DNA from 2 places in the Pseudomonas sp. Irchel s3a10 genome. Region 1 is predicted to be linked to the other one. Evidence: predicted binding sites of a transcription regulator. Region 1 holds the regulator's gene; the other holds the start of a gene.
What was found. Region 1 encodes FliA, which starts transcription of late flagellar genes. Its sites were predicted from a motif close to CTAAAGTTTNNNNNNNNNNNGCCGNTAA; they were not measured.

Region 1 (7,524 bases):
ACTTTGGGCGATTCTGAGGAGGCGCTTGTCGACGTGGGAGGGAAGCCGATCCGTAAGGGTACGCGCTACCTGGTGGGCCGCGATTTGCGTCTTGGTGCGATAAATCCAGAGCAAATTTTGACTGCCGGGTATCCGTGAGTGCGCGGGTTTTTCTGATTTTTGTTCACTGCTAATGGTGATAGCCGTCCTGCGTCTGTTTTGCGGTCGGCTCCATGGCGCCCAGCTTCTCTCAAGACACTTCCCCTGAAGCAAACCTCAATTTCAATCCCCGGCAAAAGTTGGAAGGCTTCTTGCAGTAGCCGCCGTGCGCCTGCTTTGGGCGTCAAAAGTTTGCTTTAAAGGAACGGGGAAAACCGGTGGATCGCTCTCAGTTATTCAACACTGCTCGCTCGAATGTTGCCGACCTCAGTCGAGGCAATCTGGGCGTGCCGTTGTTGCTGCTGGTCATGTTGGCAATGATGATGTTGCCGATTCCGCCGTTCCTGCTGGATGTGTTCTTCACCTTCAACATTGCCCTGTCGATTGTCGTCCTGCTGGTCTGCGTGTACGCGCTGCGGCCGCTGGATTTCGCGGTGTTCCCGACCATTCTGCTGGTGGCGACGCTGCTGCGGCTGGCGTTGAACGTGGCCTCGACGCGGGTGGTGATGCTCCACGGTCAGGACGGCCACGCCGCCGCCGGCAAGGTGATTCAGGCCTTCGGCGAAGTGGTGATCGGCGGTAACTACGTAGTCGGTATCGTGGTGTTCGCGATCCTGATGATCATCAACTTCGTCGTGGTGACCAAGGGTGCCGGGCGGATTTCCGAAGTGAGCGCGCGCTTCACCCTCGATGCGATGCCCGGCAAACAAATGGCGATCGACGCCGACCTCAACGCCGGTCTGATCGACCAGAACCAGGCCAAGGCGCGCCGTCAGGAAGTCGCCCAAGAGGCTGAGTTCTACGGTTCGATGGACGGTGCCAGCAAGTTCGTCCGTGGTGACGCCATCGCCGGCCTGCTGATTCTGTTCATCAACCTGATCGGCGGTATGGCTGTCGGTATCTTCCAGCACAACATGACCTTCGCCGACGCGGGCAAGGTGTACGCCTTGCTGACCATCGGTGACGGTTTGGTGGCGCAATTGCCATCACTGTTGTTATCGACAGCGGCGGCGATCATGGTGACCCGTGCTTCCGGTTCGGAAGACATGGGCAAGCAGATCAATCGGCAGATGTTCGCCTCGCCAAAAGCGCTGGCGGTGGCCGCTGGTTTGATGGCGGTCATGGGTCTGGTCCCGGGCATGCCGCACTTCTCGTTCCTGAGCATGGCCGCGCTGGCTGCCGGTGGTGCGTACCTGTTCTGGAAAAAACAGAACGTCGCCAAGGTGCAGGCGCTGCAAGAGGTTCAGCGTCAGCAGGAACTGCTGCCGTCGCCGGCCCGCGCCATGGAAACCAAGGAGCTGGGCTGGGACGACGTGACGCCGATCGACATGATCGGCCTTGAGGTCGGTTACCGCCTGATCCCGCTGGTGGATCGCAATCAGGGCGGGCAGTTGCTGGCGCGGATCAAGGGCGTGCGCAAGAAGCTCTCGCAGGACCTGGGCTTCCTGATGCCGACCGTGCACATCCGCGACAACCTCGATCTGGCGCCGAGCGCCTATCGCCTGACCCTGATGGGGGTGATTCTGGCCGAAGCCGAGATCTATCCGGACCGCGAACTGGCGATCAACCCGGGGCAGGTTTACGGCACGCTCAACGGCATTACCGCCAAAGATCCGGCTTTCGGCCTGGAGGCGGTGTGGATCGAAGTCAGCCAGCGCGCGCAGGCGCAGTCGCTCGGTTACACCGTGGTCGACGCCAGTACCGTGGTCGCGACCCACTTGAACCAGATTCTCTACAAGCACTCCAGTGAGCTGATCGGCCACGAGGAAGTGCAGCAACTCATGCAATTGCTGGCCAAAAGCTCGCCGAAACTGGCGGAAGAACTGGTGCCGGGGGTGGTTTCGTTGTCGCAGTTGCTCAAAGTGTTGCAGGCGCTGCTGGCCGAACACGTGCCGGTGCGCGATATCCGCAGCATTGCCGAGGCTATCGCCAACAACGCCGCCAAGAGTCAAGATACCGCCGCCTTGGTGGCCGCAGTACGCGTCGGCGTATCCCGCGCCATCGTCCAAAGCATTGTAGGCACTGACTCCGAGCTGCCTGTGATCACCCTGGAACCAAGGTTGGAACAAATATTGCTCAATAGTCTGCAGAAGGCAGGACAAGGCTCTGAAGAGGGCGTTCTGCTGGAGCCAAGCATGGCCGAGAAGCTGCAGCGTTCGCTTATCGAAGCGGCGCAGCGCCAGGAAATGCAAGGTCAGCCGGTGATCCTGTTGGTAGCAGGCCCGATCCGCGCGATGCTCTCGCGTTTCGGTCGCCTCGCAGTCCCGGGGCTGCACGTGCTGGCCTACCAGGAAATTCCGGACAACAAGCAAGTGACCATCGTTGCGACAGTAGGGCCCAACGGCTGAGGTAGTGGTTTATGCAAGTTAAGCGTTTTTTCGCCGCCGATATGCGTCAGGCCATGAAGCTGGTTCGTGATGAGCTGGGCGCTGATGCCGCCATCATTGGCAACCGCCGCATTGCCGGCGGCGTCGAGCTGACGGCGGCGCTGGATTACAAATTGTCGGCGCTGGCGCCACGGGTTCCGAACATGGAACTTGAGGACGAGCTGCGCAAGACCCAGTCGCGCATCGTGACCGCCCAGGCCGAGCTGAGCCTGCGTGGCGAAGCCGACGGCAACACCAATCGCCAGTTGTTCGCCGGGCTGCCGTTGACGGCCGGCCTGCCGCTGACCGCTGCCGAACCGTTGAGCGAACCGACTTACGCCGCCCCGGCGCGTCCGGCTCCGGCACCTGCACCGGCGGCCGCTGGCGTCGATCCGCGTGCGCTGGATTCGATGCGTTTCGAATTGAACAGTCTGCGTGAGCTGATGGAAGTGCAGCTCGGCACCCTGGCCTGGAATCAGCTGCAAGGCAGCCGTCCGGCGCAAGCCAATCTGTATCGCCGTCTGCAACGCATCGGTCTGTCCGGGCCGTTGTCGCGCGATCTGCTGGCGATGATTACTGATATCGAAGAGCCGCGTCAGGCCTGGCGCATGCTGCTTGCGCACCTGGCGCGGATGATTGCCGTACCGGAAGTCGAGCCGCTGGAAGAGGGCGGGGTGATTGCCATGGTCGGTCCGGCCGGCATGGGCAAGACCACCACCCTGGCCAAGCTGGCCGCGCGCTACGTGCTGAAATACGGCGCGCAGAATGTCGCGCTGGTGAGCATGGACAGTTTCCGTATCGGCGCCCAGGAACAACTGAAGACCTTGGGCCGCATTCTCAATGTGCCGGTGACCCACGTTGATCCGGGCCAGTCGCTGGTGCAGGCGTTGGATCCATTGCTGCGCAAACGCGTGGTGCTGATCGATACCGCCGGCTTGCAGGCCAGCGATCCGGCCCTGCGCATGCAGCTGGAAAGCCTGGCCGGGCGTGGCATCCGTTCAAAAAATTATCTGGTGCTGGCAACCACCAGCCAGAAACAGGTTCTAACCGCCGCGTACCACAGTTACAAGCGTTGCGGGCTTGCCGGCTGCATCCTGACTAAACTGGATGAGACGGCCAGTCTTGGCGAAGTATTGAGCCTGGCGATCAGTCATGAATTGCCGGTCGCGTACCTGACCGATGGCCCACGGATTCCGGATGATCTGCATCTGCCGCGCCGTCATCAACTGGTCAGCCGCGCCGTCAGCGTGCAAATGCAGGAAGAACCCAGCGAAGAAGCCATGGCTGACATGTTCGCTGATATCTACCACAGCCCGACCAAGCAGGTTGGCTGAGGTAATGAACCGTTTTTGTACCTACATCGATGGTCTGCCATGCATTGTTCCGGTTGAGAACGCGCAGCCAGTAATGTGGCCTCCGTCTATGCAAGACAAGGTAAAGAAATAACATGGGCAGCATGCATCCCGTACAGGTGATCGCGGTGACCGGCGGCAAAGGTGGCGTCGGCAAGACTAACGTGTCAGTGAACTTGTCTCTGGCGCTGGCAGAGCTTGGCCGTCGGGTCATGCTGCTGGACGCCGACCTGGGGCTGGCGAACGTCGACGTTCTGCTGGGACTGACCCCCAAACGCACTCTGGCCGACGTGATCGAAGGCCGCTGCGAACTGCGCGACGTGCTGTTGCAGGGGCCCGGCGGGATCCGCATCGTGCCGGCCGCTTCCGGCACCCAAAGCATGGTGCACCTGAGCCCGGCGCAACATGCCGGTCTGATTCAGGCCTTCAGCGACATCGGCGACAACCTCGATGTGCTGGTGATCGACACCGCTGCGGGTATTGGTGACTCGGTAGTCAGTTTTGTCCGCGCCGCGCAGGAAGTGTTGCTGGTGGTCTGCGACGAGCCGACCTCGATCACCGACGCCTACGCGCTGATCAAACTGCTCAACCGCGACTACGGCATGAACCGCTTCCGCGTCCTCGCCAACATGGCGCAGAGCCCGCAGGAAGGGCGCAACCTGTTCGCCAAGTTGACCAAGGTCACGGATCGCTTCCTCGACGTCGCCTTACAATACGTCGGTGCCGTGCCGTACGACGAAAGCGTGCGCAAGGCAGTGCAGAAGCAGCGAGCGGTCTATGAAGCCTTTCCGCGTTCCAAGTGCGCGCTGGCGTTCAAGGCGATCGCGCAGAAGGTCGATACCTGGCCGCTGCCTGCCAACCCGCGCGGTCACCTTGAGTTTTTCGTCGAGCGCCTCGTGCAGCAAACAGCAGGGCCTGTGTTATGACCGCGAGCGGTATGAACTACTACAAGAAGTCGGCACGTGACGCGCAGTACGAGTTGATCGAGCGTTACGCGCCACTGGTCAAGCGCATTGCCTATCACTTGCTGGCGCGCTTGCCGGCGAGTGTGCAGGTTGAAGACCTGATTCAGGCCGGGATGATCGGCCTGCTCGAAGTCTCGACCAAATACGACGCCAGCAAAGGCGCCAGTTTCGAAACGTACGCGGGCATTCGAATCCGCGGCGCGATGCTTGATGAAGTGCGCAAAGGGGATTGGGCACCACGCTCGGTTCACCGCAACACCCGTATGGTCAGCGACGCAATTCGCTCAATTGAAGCTAAAACCGGACGTGATGCTAAAGATCACGAGGTTGCGGCCGAACTCCAATTGAGTCTCGACGATTACTACGGGATTTTGAATGACACGCTGGGCAGCCGGCTGTTCAGTTTCGACGACCTGTTGCAGGACGGCGAACACGAAGGGCTGCACGAGGATGGCGCCAGTGCTCATCTTGAGCCGTCACGCGATCTGGAAGATGAACGCTTCCAGGCGGCGCTGGCGGATGCGATTGCCAATTTGCCGGAGCGTGAGCGACTGGTGTTGGCGCTGTACTACGACGAAGAGCTGAACCTCAAGGAAATCGGTGAAGTCCTTGGCGTCAGTGAATCGCGGGTCAGCCAGTTACACAGCCAGTGCGCGGCCCGTTTGCGGGGGCGTTTGGGGGAGTGGCGAGCGCGCTGAAGGCAGTGTGGGGACACTGCGAACGAGGCTGGTGCGGTGATGAACGGCACCGGTCTTGCTCTGTTGTGCTCCAGACAGTCATCGAGTGCTTTGCCGGATTGATTGAAGTGGCGCGTCCAGGTGCTGGGCGCGTTTAAGACTGCTTGGAGGTCGAATTGAACAAAGACATGAAAATCCTCATCGTTGATGACTTCTCAACGATGCGGCGGATCATCAAGAACCTGCTGCGCGATCTTGGGTTCACCAATACCGTCGAGGCCGACGATGGCACTACCGCCATTCCGGTACTCAACAGCGGAAGCATCGACTTTCTGGTAACGGACTGGAACATGCCGGGCATGACCGGTATCGACTTGCTGCGCCACGTACGTGCCGATGAAAAACTCAAGCATCTGCCCGTGCTGATGGTGACCGCTGAAGCCAAGCGCGAGCAAATCATCGAGGCCGCTCAGGCCGGTGTGAACGGCTACGTGGTCAAACCTTTCACGGCTCAGGCGTTGAAAGACAAAATCGAGAAGATTTTCGAACGCATCGGCTGATGACGCGCGGGGGAGCTATGGAGCATAACGAATCTTCACAGGGCGATTTCGAGTCGACCCTGAAAAAACACGCGGTCGAACTGGTCGAGAGCCTTGAAAAAGGCAGGTTCGGCGACGCTGTGCAACTGATCCATGAGCTCAATCAGACCCGTGACCGCGGCCTGTATCAGGAAGTGGGCAAGCTCACACGCGAACTGCACAGTGCGATCGTCAATTTCCAGATCGATCCGCACATGCCGCAGGCCGAGGAAGTGTCGCAAATCACCGACGCCACCGAACGCCTGGGCTATGTGGTCAAGCTGACCGAAGCCGCGGCCAACCGCACCATGGATCTGGTGGAAAGCGCCACCCCGGTGGTCAATGGCCTGGCTGAAGAAGCCCAGGCCCTGAGCACCGATTGGGGCCGCTTCATGCGTCGTGAAGTCGGGGCTGAAGAGTTCCGCGAACTGGCGCGCCGGGTCGACGGTTTTCTGTCACGCAGCAGCACGGACAACCGTGCGGTGTCGAGCAACCTCAACGACATCCTGCTGGCTCAGGATTACCAGGACCTCACAGGTCAGGTGATCAAGCGTGTGACCCAACTGGTCACCGAAGTCGAAAGCAATTTGCTCAAACTCGTCCTCATGGCCAGTCAGGTTGACCGCTTTGCGGGCATCGAACACGACCGTGCCGCGATGCTTGCAGAAAAAGATCCACAAAAACATCTCTCGCAGGGTGAAGGTCCGCAGATTCATGCCGATAAACGAGAAGACGTTGTGTCCGGTCAGGACGATGTGGACGATTTGTTATCCAGCCTCGGATTCTAGAGTTTTGGAATTTTAGGTTTTTTGGGTTTTTAGACCTGTAGGAGCACCCCATTAATGAGCTTCGGCGCCGATGAAGAGATCCTTCAGGATTTCCTGGTTGAGGCCGGCGAGATTCTTGAGCAACTGTCCGAGCAACTGGTCGAGCTGGAAAGCCGCCCGGATGACGCAGATCTGCTCAACGCAATTTTTCGCGGTTTCCACACTGTAAAAGGGGGCGCCGGCTTCCTTCAGCTCAACGAGCTGGTGGAGTGCTGTCACATCGCCGAAAACGTGTTCGACATCCTGCGCAAGGGTGAGCGTCGCGTTGATGCAGAACTGATGGACGTGGTGCTTGAGGCACTGGACGCGGTGAACAGCATGTTCAGCGAAGTCCGTGAACGTGCGCCGATCACTGCTGCAACCCCGGAACTGCTGGCCGCGCTGGCGCGTCTGGCCGAACCGCAAACGGCCGACGAAGCACCGGCTTCGCCAGTGGCCGAGATGATCGAAGAACTGGTCGTCGAAGGCGATTCGAGCGATTCGGGCGACATCACCGATAACGAATTTGAACAGCTGCTGGATTCGCTGAACGCCGTCAAGGCCGAAGCCGAAGCCCCGGCTGCTGCTGCACCTGCGCCGGCTGCCGATGCCAGCGATGAAATTACCGACGCCGAATTCGAG
Region 2 (7,524 bases), on a different contig from region 1:
GAGAGGTGCCTGCGCGAGAGCCAGTTGTACCGTCAGGTGGCGGTGGTGATCGACAGTCAGCGGCGGATTCTGGCGTTCCTCGCCCAGCCACAGTCGGACACTGCCCGCGATCTATTGAAGGCGCATGCCCAGCAGTTTCTGCCGGACTACATGCAACCGGTGGCGTGGACTGAACTGGCGCAGATGCCATTCGCCAGCAACGGCAAGGTCGACCGCAAGGCGTTGCTGGAGCTGCCGGTGAGCGTGCAGGACAGCGGCCCGAAATGCCTGCCGGCAAGTGCCGACGAAGCGTTGCTGCTGGAGATCTGGGCGGAACTGCTGGAGCTGCCGAGCAGCGATATTTCCACCGACGAAAGCTTCTTCAATCTCGGTGGGCATTCGATTCTGCTGTCGCGGATGTTGCTGCGCTTGCGTGAGGAATTCGGGCGCAGCATCTCGATCAACCGCTTCATCGAACTGCCGACCATCATCAAACTCGCGACGCTGGTGCGCGGTACCGATGACAGCGCGGTGCTCAGCGCCCAGGCCATGGCCGACGCCGAGCGCCCGCTGAACATTGAGCCGCTGCCGATCAGTCGCCTGGGCGATGTGCACAAGGTGATCGTCACTGGCGCCAACAGCTTTGTCGGCGTGCACATCGTCGAAGCGCTGCTCGGTTGGGGCGCCAGCGAAGTGGCGTGTCTGGTGCGCGACGGGGGCGGGCAAACGGCGGCGCAGCGTTTTGCTCAGGCGCTGCGCGAAAACCGTCTCGAACACCTCGATTTGAGCCGGGTGCGGATCTACTCCGCAGACCTCACCCGCCCGCAACTGGGTCTGGGCGATGACGATTATCAGCGCCTGGATCGCGAGTTCGGCGCGCTGGTGCACAACGCCGCCAACGTCAATCACGTACTCGATTACGAGTCGCTGGCCGCGGATAACGTCGAGCCGATTTTCGAGCTGCTGCGCCTGTGTGAAGGGCGTAGCAAAAAGGTCTTCAACTTTGTCTCGACGCTGTCCGCTTCCAGCACCGTCGATAGCGAAGGCCGCGTGCTCGAATTGCCCGCCGCGCCGACGCCGCCGATCTACATTCGCAACGGCTACAACCTGTCGAAATGGGTCGGCGAACGCATCCTCGAACGGGCCCGCGAGCGCGGGGTGTGGGTCAACCTGTATCGCCCCGGCAACATCAGTTTCAACAGTTTGAGCGGCGTCTGCCAGCCGCACAAAAACCGTTTGATGCTGATGCTCAAGGGCTCGATCCAGCTCGGTCAGGTGCCGGCCTTCGCGCTGAATTTCGACCTGATGCCGGTGGACTTTCTCGCCCGCTTCATCGCCTTCCACGCCAGCCGTTATTCGACCGAGCGTGCGGTGTTCAACCTGCACAACCCCGAGCCGCTGAGTTGGGATGCCTACGTCGCCTCGTTCCGCGAAACCGGCAGCGAGTTCTCGCTGGTCAGCGTCGCCGACTGGCAGCAGCAACTGGGCCGGGTCGATGCCGACAACGCGCTGTTCGGCGTGCTCGGTTTCTACCTCAATGGCTTCGAGGAAGACATCGGCGACATCTCCCTGATCGGCCATGCCAACGCCAAGGCCGGCGTGCGGCAGATGGGCGCGCAGTACCCGGAAAAATCCCCGGCGCTGCTACGTCGCGGCTGCGATTACCTGAAACAGATCAACTTCATCTAGTCATCAAAAAGGAGTAACACCATGAGCAATCTGAAACCCGACACCCTGATCAAAAACCCGCACGGCTGCCACGTTGTGTCTTCGGTGGAGGTGCCGGCGGACGCGGCGCAGGTCTGGGCGGTGGTCGGCAATTTCGCAGGCTTCGACCGCTTTATTCCGGCGCTGTCGCACATCGAAATGACCGGCGACGGCGTGTCGTCGCTGCGCAAGAAATTCTTCAAGGACGGCAATGTGGTGGTCGAACAACTCAACTCCCGCGATGAGCAGGCGCGCGCCATGACCTGGACCACGATCTACAACACCTTGGGTGTGGCGAATTTGTGGGCGGCGATGAATGTGGAATCACTGGGGGCGGGGAAGTCGCGGGCGACCTGGACGATCATTGCAGAGCCGGCCAGCGGAGGTGACGAGGCACTCCCGGGGTTCAAGGATTTCGTTCAGGGGTTTGCCGATGATGCGATGGGGAATGTGTTGAAGCTGTTTGTGTAAGGCTTCGGATTTGCGGTGATTGTCAGACCGCCTTCGCGAGCAAGCCCGCTCCCACATTTTGATTGCATTCCTTCTGTAGGAACGCGGTCAATTTGTGGGAGCGGGCTTGCTCGCGAAGAACGATAACGCGGTCTTCCGTCTGGCGATCAGATCTTGAAGCTGTCGACCAACTGCTTCAACCGGTTCGCCTGCTGCGACAGCGCATCGCAATCCTTCAATGTTTCATTGAGGTTGGCCACGCTCTGCTGGTTCAGCAGGTTGATCTGGTTGACGTCGACGTTGAGGGTTTCCACCACCGCCGTCTGCTCTTCGGTTGCAGCGGCCACCGACTGGTTCATGCCGTCGATTTCGCCGATGCGCTGGGTCACGCTGACCAGGCGCAGGCCGGCCTGGTTGGCCACTTCAACGCTTTCTTCGCTGGACGCCTGACTGGCGTTCATGGTGGTCACCGCTTCACGCGAACCGACCTGCAAGGAGGTGATCATCTTGTGGATCTCTTCCGCCGATTCCTGAGTGCGATGGGCGAGGTTGCGCACTTCGTCCGCCACCACCGCAAAACCGCGTCCGGCTTCACCGGCACGTGCCGCTTCGATGGCCGCGTTGAGCGCCAGCAGGTTGGTCTGCTGCGAGATGCCTTTGATCACATCGAGGATGTGGCCGATGTTGTCGGTGCTTGCATTCAGGGTTTCGATCTGGGTGCATGACAGGCTGATCTTCTGCGACAACTCGGTCATCGCCTGAATGGTCTGCTCGACCACCTGACGACCGTCATCGGCCTGCTCGCTCGCGCCGCTGGCGTGCTGCGAAGCATCGGCGGCATTTCGGGCGATTTCCTGAGTGGCGGCGCCCAACTGGTTGATCGCGGCAGCCACGCTGTTGGTGCGGGCACTTTGTTCGTCGGAACCGATGATCGAGGCGTTGGACGACGCCATCACCCGTTGCGACAGGTCGTGTACATGACGGGTGGCCGACGACACTTCGGAAATCGACGCGTGAATGCGCTCGACGAACTGGTTGAACGAGCTGCCCAGTTCGGCGAACTCATCCTTGCCTTCCACGACCAGACGCCGGGTCAGGTCGCCTTCACCCTGGGCGATGTCCTGCATCGCGCGGCCCATGGTGGTCAGCGGACGCATCAGGACGTTGATCAGCAGGCTCAGCAGCAGCGCAATCGCAGCGACCGCGACGAACATCGCGATCAGCGCCGAAGTACGGAACTGGCTGAGGGCGGCGTAGGCCTTGTCACGATCGATCGACAGACCGATGTACCAGTCGGCATTCGGCAAACCGCTGACCGGGGTGAACGACAGGATACGTTCCTGGCCGTTGAGCACCACGTTCTGGTTGCCTTTCTCGATGCGCACGCCGGAATTCGGGTAGATGTCCTTGAGGTTCTTCATCACCTGATCTTTGTCCGGGCTGACGATCACTTGGCCGTCACCGCTGACCAGGAACGCGTGGCCAAGGCCACCGAAGTCCACCGAGTTGATGATCTTCACCAACGTTTCCAGGCTCAGGTCGCCACCGACCACACCCAGCAGTTCGCCATTCTTTTTCACCGGCATGGCGATGGTCACCACCAGACCACCGACCGCCGCCATGTACGGCGGGGTCAGCATGGTTTTGTCAGCAACGACTGCTTGCTTGTACCAAGGGCGCTGACGCGGATCGTAGCCGTCGGGCATCTTCGCGTCAGGGCGCTGAGTGAACACCCCATTGGCCTGGCCGACGTAGGTGAACTGGAAGTTCGAGGTGAAGGCCGGTTGATCGACCAGCCCCGGGAAGTCGGCGTCCTTGCCCTGATGGGCAACGTTTTGCGCGAGGTTTTCCAGCACCAGAATTCGCCCGCTCATCCAGTTCTGCACGCTGCTGGCGGTCAGATCGCCGGCCTGCTGCACGGACGACTGAAGGTTCTGGCGAATGGTGTTGCGCTGCAGATAGTCGTTGTAGAGGGTGAACAAAGCGAAAGCCAGGACCACGACGCCCGAGGCGGCCAACAGGATTTTATGGCTGAACTTGAGATTCATTTCATGGGACTTCTTATGCAAAAGTGGGGATGCGTTCCGGGATGCAACATTCCATGTACAGCGCAGGCGGCGTTCTGACGGCCGCTCTACTTTGGTGCACGCATGTCTCACCAGTCTGTCGGCACCGTTTGCGGAAAACTTAGGGCGTTGTGGGAAATGTGCGGCATTTCTGTCAGATTCCCGCCGAACGGCGTGCCAGAGCGTTTGCCTTCAGTTTTTTAAGACGGTTATTCGTGCGGAGGTTGCAAAATTCTCAGCCCTTGATAAAAATGCGACTAATTATCATTTGTGACGTTCGGGCTGTCGCGTTCATGTCCTCACCTGAGTTTGCAGTGCAGGCGCTTTACAGGAGTCATCACGGCTGGCTCAACGCCTGGCTGCGAGCGCGGCTGGGCAATGCCGCAGATGCCGCGGACCTGGCGCAGGACACCTTCGTGCGTCTGTTGCAGCGCAGCGAACGTCTGGAACTCAAGGCACCTCGCGCATTTTTACGCACCATCGCCCGTGGCCTGGTGATCGACCACTGGCGTCGTGCAGAAATCGAACGCGCCTATCTCGAAGCCATCGCCCATTTGCCCGAAGCCGAAACCCCAAGCGCCGAAGCTCGCGCGTTGGTGATCGAGTTGCTCGAGAGCGTGGCGCGCATGCTCGAAGGCTTGCGGCCGAAAGTGCGTCAGGCGTTTCTGCTGGCGCAGTGCGAAGGTTTGACCCACAAGCAGATCGCCGCGCAGATGGGTTTGTCACTGCGCTCCGTCGAACGTTACGTCGCCGATGCGCTGTATCACTGTTACATGTTGCGGTACGAAGCCTGATGAGTGTGGACAACAACTCAGTCGGGCGCCGCGCCGAGCCGCAACAACAGGTGGTCAAGCAAGCCATTCACTGGTTGCTGCGGCTGCGCAACAACCATGGCAATGCGCGCCTGAGTCATCAGTGCGACGCGTGGCGTGCCGAACATCATGAACATGAACTGGCCTGGCAGCGCGTGCAGTCGCTGCAGGCGGAATTGAGCCATAACCTGCGCGCAGTGCCCGGCGCGCACGTGGCGCTGAACACGCTGGAAAACAGTGCGCAAGGACTCGGACGGCGACAGACCTTGAAGCTGCTGTCTGGCGCGGTGCTGATGAGCTCCGCGGCGTGGCTGGCCAAGGACACCTCCGTGTGGCAGCAGTGGCGCGCTGATTACGCTACGGCGACCGGCGAGCGTCGCGGGTTCCAGTTGCCCGACGGCACGCGGATCGAGCTGAACACTGCCAGCGCAGTGGATCTGGACTACACCGCGCAGCAGCGGCTGATCAAACTCACTCGCGGCGAAATCATCGTCACATGCGGCGGTAACGATGAAGGCGCGACGTTCAACCGGCCACTTCGCGTGCAAAGTCGTCATGGTATTTATGAGCCGATAAAAGCCCGCTTCATCCTGCGTCAGGACAGCGATTGCACACGGCTCACCGTCAGCTCCGGAAGCGTCGCCATCCGCAGCGGCGCAACCTCCGTCGAGGCACTCGCGGGGCAGACCTATCTGATCGATCACCATCAGGTGCGCCCGGCACCACCACTGGATATGGACGTGGGTGCGTGGGCCGATGGTTTGATTGTGACCCGCAACATGCGCTTGGGCGATTTCCTCAATGAAGTCGGGCGTTATCGTCAGGGCTTTGTGACGTGCGCGCCGCAGGTAGCGGACTTGCGCCTGTCCGGGGTGTTCCGCCTGGAGGATACCGACACGCTGCTGGCCATCCTGCCGCAGACCCTGCCGGTGCAATTGCGTTATCGCACTCGCTGGTGGGTCACGCTGGAACCGGTGGCCTGAATTATTTTGGCGGGTTTTCGCAACGAGTCCGGCTTGGTCAGTAAGCACTTCAACTCAGCCTTTGCGACTTGCCACGGAAACCGACAATGACTGTCCGCCTCACCTGTAAGAAACCGCTGAATTTCACTGCCGAATCGGGCCTGCTGCGCCACGCAGTTCGCGCCGCCCTGCTGTCCACCGTTCTGGGTGCCGGTGTGCTGCCCGGCCTGAGCCTCGCCGCCAATGTCAGTGAGGCGAGCAGTCATCGCTACAGCATCGCCGCCGGCCCACTGGGCGAGGCGCTGAACCAGTTTGCCCGTCAGGCGGGCATTACCTTGTCGATGACCCCACAGCAAACGCAGGGACAACAGTCTCCGGGCGTACAGGGCGAATATTCAACCGATCAGGCGTTGAGCCATTTGCTCAGCGGTTCGGGTCTGGAAGCGGTCAGCCAGGACGGCAGCAGCTACGTCCTGCGTCCAGTCAGTGAAACCGATGCGCTGGCTCTGCCAGCCACCGATATCAAAGGTTTCGCCCTCGGCAACGCACTCGGCAGTATGGAAGGCTACAACGCCACCCACAGCCAGATCGCGACCAAGACCAGTACTGCGTTGCTGGAAACTTCGCAAAGCGTGTCCGTGGTCACCCGCGAGCAAATGGACGACCAAGGTTCACAGACCGTCTCTCAGGCGATGCGCTATACCCCCGGCGTGCTGACCAACCCTTACGGGGCAACCCATCGCTACGACTATGTGGCGATGCGCGGCTTCAACGATGGTTCGGTGGACAATATTTACCTCGACGGCCTCAAGTCGATGGGCGACAGCGGCACCTACAGCACCATGCAGGTCGATCCGTATTTTCTTGAGCGCGTGGATATTCTCAAAGGTCCATCGTCAGTGTTGTACGGCCGCAGTTCGCCCGGTGGCCTCGTGGCACTGACCAGCAAAAAGCCGTTGTACGAGGCCTATCATCAGGTTCAGGCCACGGTCGGTACCCAAGGTCAGCGCGGAGTCGGGTTTGACTTCAGTGGCCCGGTCGATGATGACAAGCGCATTGCCTATCGTCTGACCGGTTTGACGGATCAGTCCGATACACAATTCGACCACAACAAGGAAAAACGCTTCGCCCTCGCCCCGACCCTGAGCATTGATTTCACTGAAGACACTTCGCTGACGCTGCAGGCGTATCTGCAGCACGATCCGGATGGCGGCTACCACGGTGGCGTGCCGGCGGACGGGACGATTCATCAGCGCAACGGCAACCGCATCTCGCCGCACTTCTTCGAGGGCGAGCCGGGGATTGATGGCTACTCGCGGGATCAGCAATCGTTCGGCTATCAGTTCGAACATCGCTTCAACGATGTCTTCACGGCGCGGCAGAACTTCCGTTACCTCGACTCCAAAGTGAACATGGATCAGGTCTACGCCTACGGCTGGACGACACCAACCAGCAACGAACTGAACCGCTATTACACCGGCGGCGATGAACGTCTGCATGCGTTCATCGTCGACAACATGCTGCAGGCCGAATTCTTCACCGGGGCCA

Region 2: the regulator FliA is predicted to act here: its motif matches at 4,300-4,327, upstream of CKW11_RS27065 (methyl-accepting chemotaxis protein).

The regions. Positions count from the first base shown of each region.
Region 1 covers NZ_FYDR01000008.1:101,747-109,270, forward strand. Annotated here, with positions in the region: gene CKW11_RS21970 (hypothetical protein) at 1-138, shown strand, start outside; gene flhA (flagellar biosynthesis protein FlhA) at 357-2,486, shown strand; gene flhF (flagellar biosynthesis protein FlhF) at 2,498-3,838, shown strand; gene fleN (flagellar synthesis regulator FleN) at 3,952-4,782, shown strand; gene fliA (RNA polymerase sigma factor FliA) at 4,779-5,519, shown strand; gene CKW11_RS21995 (chemotaxis response regulator CheY) at 5,687-6,058, shown strand; gene CKW11_RS22000 (protein phosphatase CheZ) at 6,076-6,864, shown strand; gene CKW11_RS22005 (chemotaxis protein CheA) at 6,919-7,524, shown strand, end outside.
Region 2 covers NZ_FYDR01000018.1:18,991-26,514, forward strand. Annotated here, with positions in the region: gene CKW11_RS27055 (non-ribosomal peptide synthetase) at 1-1,668, shown strand, start outside; gene CKW11_RS27060 (SRPBCC family protein) at 1,690-2,157, shown strand; gene CKW11_RS27065 (methyl-accepting chemotaxis protein) at 2,304-4,184, opposite strand; gene CKW11_RS27070 (sigma-70 family RNA polymerase sigma factor) at 4,496-4,996, shown strand; gene CKW11_RS27075 (FecR domain-containing protein) at 4,996-5,997, shown strand; gene CKW11_RS27080 (TonB-dependent siderophore receptor) at 6,084-7,524, shown strand, end outside.